3 linked regions of the Sphingosinicella sp. BN140058 genome follow. The main gene of each other region encodes a partner of the protein of the gene in region 3 in a complex. Links are inferred from orthologs where the notes say so. Each region holds a gene or a part of one and is shown on either strand. Other genes may lie near its edges. The genes, in order: ccmE, ccmC and ETR14_RS13770.

Evidence for each region.
Region 1: the proteins of ETR14_RS13770 (region 3) and ccmE are in contact, whole or in part, in a solved structure (PDB 8CE8), measured with the Escherichia coli proteins. The link is inferred for Sphingosinicella sp. BN140058 from one-to-one orthologs.
Region 2: the proteins of ETR14_RS13770 (region 3) and ccmC are in contact, whole or in part, in a solved structure (PDB 8CE8), measured with the Escherichia coli proteins. The link is inferred for Sphingosinicella sp. BN140058 from one-to-one orthologs.

Annotation. Positions count from the first base shown.
Region 1 is NZ_CP035501.1:5,125,586-5,128,448, forward strand. Bases 1-2,712 are described here. They hold ccmE (cytochrome c maturation protein CcmE), read left to right. Parts: upstream 1-992; coding sequence 993-1,433; downstream 1,434-2,712. Other genes in these bases: ccmC (heme ABC transporter permease CcmC), read left to right, coding at 138-854; ccmD (heme exporter protein CcmD), read left to right, coding at 851-982; ETR14_RS23285 (heme lyase CcmF/NrfE family subunit), read left to right, coding at 1,430-2,712. Also shown: more of ETR14_RS23285, read left to right, coding at 2,713-2,863. UniProt on the Escherichia coli protein: Heme chaperone required for the biogenesis of c-type cytochromes. Transiently binds heme delivered by CcmC and transfers the heme to apo-cytochromes in a process facilitated by CcmF and CcmH.
Region 2 is NZ_CP035501.1:5,124,610-5,127,580, forward strand. The notes cover bases 152-2,971. They hold ccmC (heme ABC transporter permease CcmC), read left to right. Parts: upstream 152-1,113; coding sequence 1,114-1,830; downstream 1,831-2,971. Other genes in these bases: ETR14_RS23265 (DMT family transporter), read right to left, coding at 152-943; ccmD (heme exporter protein CcmD), read left to right, coding at 1,827-1,958; ccmE (cytochrome c maturation protein CcmE), read left to right, coding at 1,969-2,409; ETR14_RS23285 (heme lyase CcmF/NrfE family subunit), read left to right, coding at 2,406-2,971. Also shown: ETR14_RS23260 (Glu/Leu/Phe/Val dehydrogenase), read left to right, coding at 1-28; more of ETR14_RS23265, read right to left, coding at 32-151. UniProt on the Escherichia coli protein: Required for the export of heme to the periplasm for the biogenesis of c-type cytochromes.
Region 3 is NZ_CP035501.1:3,046,473-3,049,623, reverse strand. Bases 21-3,020 are described here. They hold ETR14_RS13770 (heme exporter protein CcmB), read left to right. Parts: upstream 21-1,199; coding sequence 1,200-1,841; downstream 1,842-3,020. Other genes in these bases: ETR14_RS13760 (pitrilysin family protein), read right to left, coding at 2,709-3,020; ETR14_RS13765 (class I SAM-dependent methyltransferase), read right to left, coding at 1,838-2,704; ccmA (heme ABC exporter ATP-binding protein CcmA), read left to right, coding at 631-1,203; ETR14_RS13780 (metallopeptidase family protein), read left to right, coding at 200-634; ETR14_RS13785 (4a-hydroxytetrahydrobiopterin dehydratase), read right to left, coding at 21-140. Outside these bases: more of ETR14_RS13785, read right to left, coding at 1-20; more of ETR14_RS13760, read right to left, coding at 3,021-3,151. UniProt on the Escherichia coli protein: Required for the export of heme to the periplasm for the biogenesis of c-type cytochromes.

The sequences.
Region 1 (2,863 bases), 2.1 Mb from region 3 along the record:
CGCAAGTCCGGGCCTTTACTGTCGAGATCCGACGCGCCCGAGCGGTGGCGACTAGGTAAACCGCCGGATTTCGCTTTCGTGCCAAAGGCGCGAAGCGCTTTCCCGACAGGCGATCACGCTCTAGAGGGAGGGACAAAATGCACATCTTCGCGAACCCTGCCCGCTTTCTGAAGATCGCGCGACCGCTCACGCCCGTGCTGGGCTGGGGCGGAGCGCTGCTGATTCTCGGCGCACTCGGGGTCGGCCTGTTCGTTGCGCCGCGCGATTATCTTCAAGGCGAGAGCGTCCGCATCATCTACGTCCATGTGCCCGCAGCCTGGCTCGGCATGGGCGGCTGGACGGGGCTGGCGGTCGCCAGCTTCATGCAGTTGGTGTGGCGTCATCCGCTGGCGGCAGTCGCCGCCCGTGCGATCGCGGTGCCGGGTGCCGTGTTTGCAGCGATCTGTCTCGTCACCGGTTCGCTCTGGGGCAAGCCGACTTGGGGCACCTATTGGCAATGGGACGCGCGGCTGACGTCGATGCTGATCCTGCTCTTTCTCTACATCGCCTATATCGCGCTCGACGACGCCGAGCGGGAGCGGGGCGGGGAGGGGCGGATCGCCGCCATTTTCGGCCTCGTCGGGGCGATCAATATTCCGATCATTCATTATTCGGTCGAATATTGGAACACGCTCCACCAGGGCCAGAGCATCTCGTTCCTGCGCGCGAGTTCGAGCATCGACGGCTCCATGCTGTGGCCGCTGCTCGTCTCGGCGCTCGGCTTCACCCTGCTCTTCGGAGCGATCGTGCTGATGCGAATGCGCGCGGCGCTTGCCCGACAAAAGGTCGAAGCCCGCCTCAGGAGACTTTCGTGAGCCATTGGACCTTCATCCTCGCCGCTTATGCGCTGACGGCGATCGGCACAATCGGTCTCGTCTGGTCCAGCTGGGCGGCGATGCGCCGGGCTGAGCGCCAGGTCGATGCCCTGCGCGGCGAGAGATGAGGATCCGGCGGTGAAGCCAAAGACCCAGCGCCTGTTCCTGCTCATCCTCGCCATCGTCGCCGTGCTGGCGGCGGTGCTGCTCGCCATGTCGGCGCTCAAGGATCAGGCCGCCTATTTCTACGCGCCGGCCGATGTTGCGCGTGAAGGTGCGCCGCAGGGCCGCAATGTTCGCATCGGCGGCATGGTCAAGGAAGGGTCGATCCGACGCGCCGCCGACGGCGTGACGATCGCCTTCGTGGTCGGCGACGACAGCCCCCACACGATCGCCGTGCGCTACCGCGGCATCGTCCCCGATCTGTTTCGCGAGGAAAGCGGTGTCGTCGCCGAAGGCCGGTTCCAGCCCGACGGGCTGTTTGTCGCGGACGAGATCCTGGCAAAGCATGACGAGAATTACATGCCGCCGCAGCTCGACGCCAAAAAGGGCGAGCACAAGAGCGAGAGCCTGAAGTGATTGCCGAAACCGCGCTTGCGGCGCTCTGGCTCGCGGCAGCGATGTCGGTCCTGCAATTGCTGTTCGGGGTGGTCGCCTTGCGGCCCGGCGGCGGCGAGGTGACCTCGGCCATGCGGCCGATCGCGGTCGCGCAGGCGCTGCTGGTCGGGCTCTCCTTTCTGCTGCTGATCCAGCTGTTCCTGCGCACCGATCTTTCGGTCGGCCTGGTCGCGGCAAACAGCCACACGATGAAGCCGTGGCTGTACAAGGTCGCCGGCGCGTGGGGCAATCATGAAGGCTCGATGCTGCTGTGGGTGACGGTGCTCGCCATCGCCGGCGCCGCAGTGGCCCTGTTCGAGCGCCGGCTGGACGAACGGACGCTGATCGCGACGCTGGCGGCCCAGGCGGCGATCGGGCTCGGCTTCTACGCCTTCCTGCTTTTCTCCTCCAATCCGTTCGAGCGGTTGTTCCCTGCACCGCTGGAAGGCAATGGCCTCAATCCCCTGCTTCAGGATCCGGGTCTCGCCTTCCATCCGCCGACTTTATATTTCGGCTATGTCGGGATCTCGATCGCTTTCTCGTTCGCCGTCGGCGCTCTGATCACGCGCGACGTCGGTCCGGCCTTCGCACGGGCGATGCGCCCATGGGTGCTCGCCGCCTGGATCTTCCTGACGCTTGGCATCACGGCCGGCTCCTATTGGGCCTATTACGAACTCGGCTGGGGCGGCTGGTGGTTCTGGGATCCGGTCGAGAATGCGTCGCTGATGCCGTGGCTGGCGGCCACGGCGCTGCTGCATTCGGTAACCGTGCTTGCAACCCGCGATGGCCTGCGTGCTTGGACGGTGATGCTGGCGGTGGTCGCCTTTTCGATGTCGATGATCGGCACCTTTCTCGTCCGGTCGGGAATTCTCACCTCGGTGCACAGCTTCGCCGTCGATCCGGAGCGCGGAGCGTTCATCCTTGCGCTGCTTGCGCTCTACATCGGCGGGGCGCTCGCTCTGTTTGCGCTGCGGGTGGGGACGGTGAAGGAGGGATCTACCTTCGATCTGGTCAGTCGCGAAGGGGCGCTGGTCGCCAACAATCTGTTTCTGTCGGCGATTCTCGGGATCGTCTTTGTCGGCACCCTGTACCCGCTGCTGATCGAGGCGCTCGCGGGCGAGAAGCTGTCGGTAGGGCCGCCCTATTTCAACAGCGTCGCAGGGCCAATCGCCTTGGCGCTGGTGGCGGTGATGGGGGCTGGTCCGCTGCTGCGCTGGCGGCGTGACCGGGTGACCGATCTGGTCCGGCGCCTGGCGCTTCCGCTGGCGATCACCGGCCTTGCGCTGCTTGCATTGCTGCTGCTCGCCCCGGGGCTTGGCATTCTGCCGCTGGTGGGGCTGGTCGTCGCCTTCGGCGTCGGCGCTGCCAGCCTCGCGCCTCTCTGGAAGCGCAACCTGCGGCGGACGCCGCTG
Region 2 (2,971 bases), 2.1 Mb from region 3 along the record:
CATGGCGAAGCGGCTGATCGGCCGGTAGACCTCAGCCCCCGGCCGCTTCCGTCTTGGCGGCGTCGCGGCCAAGCTTGTGTTCGCGGTAGACCGTATAGAGGCCGCTGCCGACGATGACGGCGGCGCCCGCCCAGGTCGTTGCGGCGGCATGATCGGCGAAGAGCAGCCAGCCGAACAACACCGCCCACAGCAATTGGGCATAATCGAACGGCACCACCACCGACACGGGCGCGAAGCGCAGCGACGAGGTCAGCAGCAGCTGGCCGATGCCGCCGACTGTGCCCAGAGCAAGCAGAATCCCCCAGGTCGTCGCATCGTGCGCGCTGCCGTAGAATGGCAGGAACAGGCCGAGCACCAGGACGGCGAGGCAGGTGAACCAGAGGACGGTGGTCTGGGTATGCTCGGTCCGGCCGATCTGGCGGATGGTGATGGTGACGATGCCGCTGCCGAACGCGCCGCCGATCGCCAGCGCCAGCCCGACCATCGGCATCCGATCCCCCTCCGGCCGCATCACGATCATCACGCCGATGAGGCCGATGAAGACGGCGGTCCAGCGATGCACGCCGACTTTCTCCTTGAGCACCGCGGCCGAGAGAATGACCGCAAACAAAGGGGCCGCGAACCCGATCGTGGTCGCCTCTGCCAACGGCAGGTAGGCGAGGGCGCTGAAGCCCATCATCATCGTCGTCAGGCCGATCGCGGCCCGCCACGCATGGGCGCCCGGGCGGGTTGTGCGCCAGGCCGTCCAGTTGCGGCTGAGGGCGATCCACAGGATCAATGGCGGCAGGCCGAAGGCGAAGCGGTAGAAGCCGATCTCGATCGTCGGCAGGCCATGCATGTGGGCGAGCTTGATCAGAGCGGCCATGCCCGCGAAGCAGGTCGCGGCACACAGCCTGAGCGCGATGCCGGCAAGCTTATTCTGTTCGGGGCGGAGGGAAGCCATTGCGTGAGGCCTTGCGCTGCGACATGCCGGCCGCGCAAGTCCGGGCCTTTACTGTCGAGATCCGACGCGCCCGAGCGGTGGCGACTAGGTAAACCGCCGGATTTCGCTTTCGTGCCAAAGGCGCGAAGCGCTTTCCCGACAGGCGATCACGCTCTAGAGGGAGGGACAAAATGCACATCTTCGCGAACCCTGCCCGCTTTCTGAAGATCGCGCGACCGCTCACGCCCGTGCTGGGCTGGGGCGGAGCGCTGCTGATTCTCGGCGCACTCGGGGTCGGCCTGTTCGTTGCGCCGCGCGATTATCTTCAAGGCGAGAGCGTCCGCATCATCTACGTCCATGTGCCCGCAGCCTGGCTCGGCATGGGCGGCTGGACGGGGCTGGCGGTCGCCAGCTTCATGCAGTTGGTGTGGCGTCATCCGCTGGCGGCAGTCGCCGCCCGTGCGATCGCGGTGCCGGGTGCCGTGTTTGCAGCGATCTGTCTCGTCACCGGTTCGCTCTGGGGCAAGCCGACTTGGGGCACCTATTGGCAATGGGACGCGCGGCTGACGTCGATGCTGATCCTGCTCTTTCTCTACATCGCCTATATCGCGCTCGACGACGCCGAGCGGGAGCGGGGCGGGGAGGGGCGGATCGCCGCCATTTTCGGCCTCGTCGGGGCGATCAATATTCCGATCATTCATTATTCGGTCGAATATTGGAACACGCTCCACCAGGGCCAGAGCATCTCGTTCCTGCGCGCGAGTTCGAGCATCGACGGCTCCATGCTGTGGCCGCTGCTCGTCTCGGCGCTCGGCTTCACCCTGCTCTTCGGAGCGATCGTGCTGATGCGAATGCGCGCGGCGCTTGCCCGACAAAAGGTCGAAGCCCGCCTCAGGAGACTTTCGTGAGCCATTGGACCTTCATCCTCGCCGCTTATGCGCTGACGGCGATCGGCACAATCGGTCTCGTCTGGTCCAGCTGGGCGGCGATGCGCCGGGCTGAGCGCCAGGTCGATGCCCTGCGCGGCGAGAGATGAGGATCCGGCGGTGAAGCCAAAGACCCAGCGCCTGTTCCTGCTCATCCTCGCCATCGTCGCCGTGCTGGCGGCGGTGCTGCTCGCCATGTCGGCGCTCAAGGATCAGGCCGCCTATTTCTACGCGCCGGCCGATGTTGCGCGTGAAGGTGCGCCGCAGGGCCGCAATGTTCGCATCGGCGGCATGGTCAAGGAAGGGTCGATCCGACGCGCCGCCGACGGCGTGACGATCGCCTTCGTGGTCGGCGACGACAGCCCCCACACGATCGCCGTGCGCTACCGCGGCATCGTCCCCGATCTGTTTCGCGAGGAAAGCGGTGTCGTCGCCGAAGGCCGGTTCCAGCCCGACGGGCTGTTTGTCGCGGACGAGATCCTGGCAAAGCATGACGAGAATTACATGCCGCCGCAGCTCGACGCCAAAAAGGGCGAGCACAAGAGCGAGAGCCTGAAGTGATTGCCGAAACCGCGCTTGCGGCGCTCTGGCTCGCGGCAGCGATGTCGGTCCTGCAATTGCTGTTCGGGGTGGTCGCCTTGCGGCCCGGCGGCGGCGAGGTGACCTCGGCCATGCGGCCGATCGCGGTCGCGCAGGCGCTGCTGGTCGGGCTCTCCTTTCTGCTGCTGATCCAGCTGTTCCTGCGCACCGATCTTTCGGTCGGCCTGGTCGCGGCAAACAGCCACACGATGAAGCCGTGGCTGTACAAGGTCGCCGGCGCGTGGGGCAATCATGAAGGCTCGATGCTGCTGTGGGTGACGGTGCTCGCCATCGCCGGCGCCGCAGTGGCCCTGTTCGAGCGCCGGCTGGACGAACGGACGCTGATCGCGACGCTGGCGGCCCAGGCGGCGATCGGGCTCGGCTTCTACGCCTTCCTGCTTTTCTCCTCCAATCCGTTCGAGCGGTTGTTCCCTGCACCGCTGGAAGGCAATGGCCTCAATCCCCTGCTTCAGGATCCGGGTCTCGCCTTCCATCCGCCGACTTTATATTTCGGCTATGTCGGGATCTCGATCGCTTTCTCGTT
Region 3 (3,151 bases):
GCGACCCGCGTCATGAAGCCGAACGCCTCGGCGAAATCGGCGAAGCGCAGCGTGCGGCGGATCGCACGGGCGTCGCCGTCATACGCCCAGTCGGGCAGCGCCTTCAGCCGCTCCTCGCGTATTCCGTCCGTCAGCAGCATTCCATCCTCCTCACCGCACTTGCTGGCGCGCCCAACGCTTCACCCTTATGGGACGTGCCATGAGCGAGCGTCAAACCAACGAGCCATCCGATAACCCGGCGGCCGAGACCTTCGCGCCCGATGTGGCGCTGCTCGAGGCGCTTGCCGACCGGGCGATGACGCGGCTGCCCGAGCCATTCCGGCGATTGCTCGGCGGAGTCGTGGTTCGGGTGGAGGATTTCGCGAGCGACGAGGTCCTCGCCGAATTCGGCATGGAGGATCCGTTCGAACTTACCGGCCTCTATACCGGCCGTCCTGTCGGCCACCAGGAGCAGATGGCGCCTGGCGAGCTGATGCCGATCATCCATCTTTATCGTCGCCCCTTGCTCGACGAATGGGTTGAAACCGGCGTGTCGCTGGAGGCGCTGATCACCCACGTCATCGTCCACGAGGTCGGCCACCATTTCGGCCTCTCCGACGACGACATGCACGCGATCGAGGATTCCGCCGAATGAGCGCAGCGCCGCTGCTGCGCCTTGAGGAGGTCGCTCTCCTCCGCGGCGGGCGGCTGCTTTTCGAGCGGCTGACGCTGCGGATCGCGGCCGGTGAGGCATTGCTGCTGACCGGCCCCAACGGCATCGGTAAATCGAGCCTGATCCGTGTCGCGGCGGGATTGCTGCGGGCGAGTGCAGGCTTGGTCGAGCGGCACGGATCGGCGGCGCTCGCCGACGAAGGCCTCGCGCTCGACCCGCGCCAGGCTCTGGCGGACGCCCTGCGATTCTGGGCGCGGCTCGACGGCGGCGACGAACGCGTCGGCATGGACGCGATGGGCCTTGCCAGGCTGGCACCAGTGCCGGTGCGGATGCTTTCCACCGGCCAGCGCAAGCGCGCCGTGCTGGCACGGGTGATTTCTGCCGGTGCCCCGCTCTGGCTGCTGGACGAGCCCGGCAACGGCCTCGATGCCGAAGGGCTCACGCGGCTCGGCGCCGCGATGGCGGCACACCGCGCGGGCGGCGGCGCGATCCTCGCCGCTTCGCACCAACCCTTGGGCCTCGACGACGCGCGGACGGTGGCGCTCGCATGATCGCCCTGATCGCGCGCGAGCTGCGGCTTGCGCTCACCGCCGGCAATGCCTTGCTGCCGCTCATCTTCTTCCTGCTCGTCGCGGCCTTGTTTCCGTTCGCGGTGGGGCCGGACGCGCCTTTGCTGGCGCGCACCGGCGGCGGCGCCCTGTGGATGGCGGCCTTGCTTGCCGCCCTGCTGCCGGTCGAGCGGCTGGTGGAGCCCGATCGCGCCTCCGGCCTGCTCGATCAGCTGGCGGTGCGCGGCATCGGCGACGAGACGATCGCCTTTGCCAAGCTCGCCGGCCACTGGCTGAGCTTCGGACCGCCGCTGATGATCGCCGCCTTTCCGGCTGCCGCCTTGATGAAGCTGCCCGGGGACATCCTGCTTCGCCTGGAAATCGGCCTTGCCGCCGGCACGCCGGGCCTCGCGGCGCTGACCCTCATCGTCGCGGCGCTGACCGCCGGGCTGCGCGGCACCGGTGCGCTTGCCGGGCTGCTGATCCTGCCGCTGGCGGTGCCGATCCTAATCTTCGGCGCGGCGATGATCGAGCCTGGCGGCGGCGCCGGCGCGGCCAAGCTTCTCGGCGCCGTTTCCTTGCTGCTGGTCGCGATCGCGCCGTTTGCCGCGGGCGCGGCGATCCGCGCGGGTCGCGACTAGTCGCGGCTCCAGCGCGCGAAGATCGCGGTCGGAAGGAGCAGGCCCCGCGCTTCCTCTCGGACGGCCATGTCGCCGCATTCGATCCTGCCGCCGAGATCGGCGAGCGCCTGGCGGAGGAGTTCGCCGATCGCCAGCGCCGACATCCGAACCGCATAGACGGTGAGGACAAGGAATCGGCTGTCGGCGTCGAGCAATTTGCGGCAATCCGCGATCAGGCCGGGCAGCCCCTCTTCCAGCCGCCAGACCTCGCCGGTGGGGCCGCGGCCATATTTCGGTGGATCGAGGATGATACCGTCATAGCGGCGGCCGCGGCGCACTTCGCGGGCGGTGAACTTCGCGGCATCGTCGATCATCCAGCGGATCGGCCGCTCGGCAAACCCGGACAGGCGGGCATTCTCCTTGCCCGCCTCCACCGACTTCTTGGACGCATCGACATGGGTGAGCCGCGCGCCGGCGGCAGCCATCGCCAGGGTGCCGACCCCGGTATAGCCGAACAGGTTCATCGCTTCCGAGCCGGCGCCGAGCCGCTCCCGCATCCATGCCCATTGCGGCGACATGTCGGGAAAGAAAGCGAGGTGGCGGAAAGGCGTACACTGGCTGCGGAAGCGGACGTCCTCCCAGCCCATGTCCCAGCCGGCCTGCGGCACCGGACGCGCAAATTGCCAGCGACCGCCCCCATCCTCGTCCGAGCCGGGGATGAACTCGCCGTCGGCATCCCAGTCGGCCAGGGCCGGCGCCCACATCGCCTGCGGCTCGGGCCGGATGAAGCTGTAGGGACCGTAGCGTTCGAGCTTGCGGCCGTTGCCGCTGTCCATGAGGCCGTAATCGGCCCAGGGCTCGCCGACGAGAGTGGAAAGGACCATGCGGTCAGGCGGCGCGGACGGCCGGGAAGCCGATCGTGGCCCGGGCCCGCGGCCCCGAAAGCATTGCCCGGCCGGCCGCACGGATCCGGTCGAGATCGACCTTGTCGACATCGGCGATGACCTCGGCGGGCTCGACCAGGCGGCCATAGGTCTGGATCTGCCGCGCCACGTAATGGGCCTGGCCCCACGGACTTTCGAGCGACATCAAGAGGCCGGCTCGGGCCTGGGTGCGAACGCGCTGCAATTCGCGCTCGGTGATCGTCTCGGCAGCATCGGCAAGAATCTCCTCGATCAGCTGCGCGGCCGCGGCAGACTGCCGGCGCGCAGTGGCCGCGTAGATCGAGAACAGGCCGGTGTCGGCCCAGGGCTGCAGCATCGAATAGACCGAATAAGCGAGGCCGCGTTCCTCGCGCAGTTGCTGGAACAGGCGGGACGACATGCCGCCCC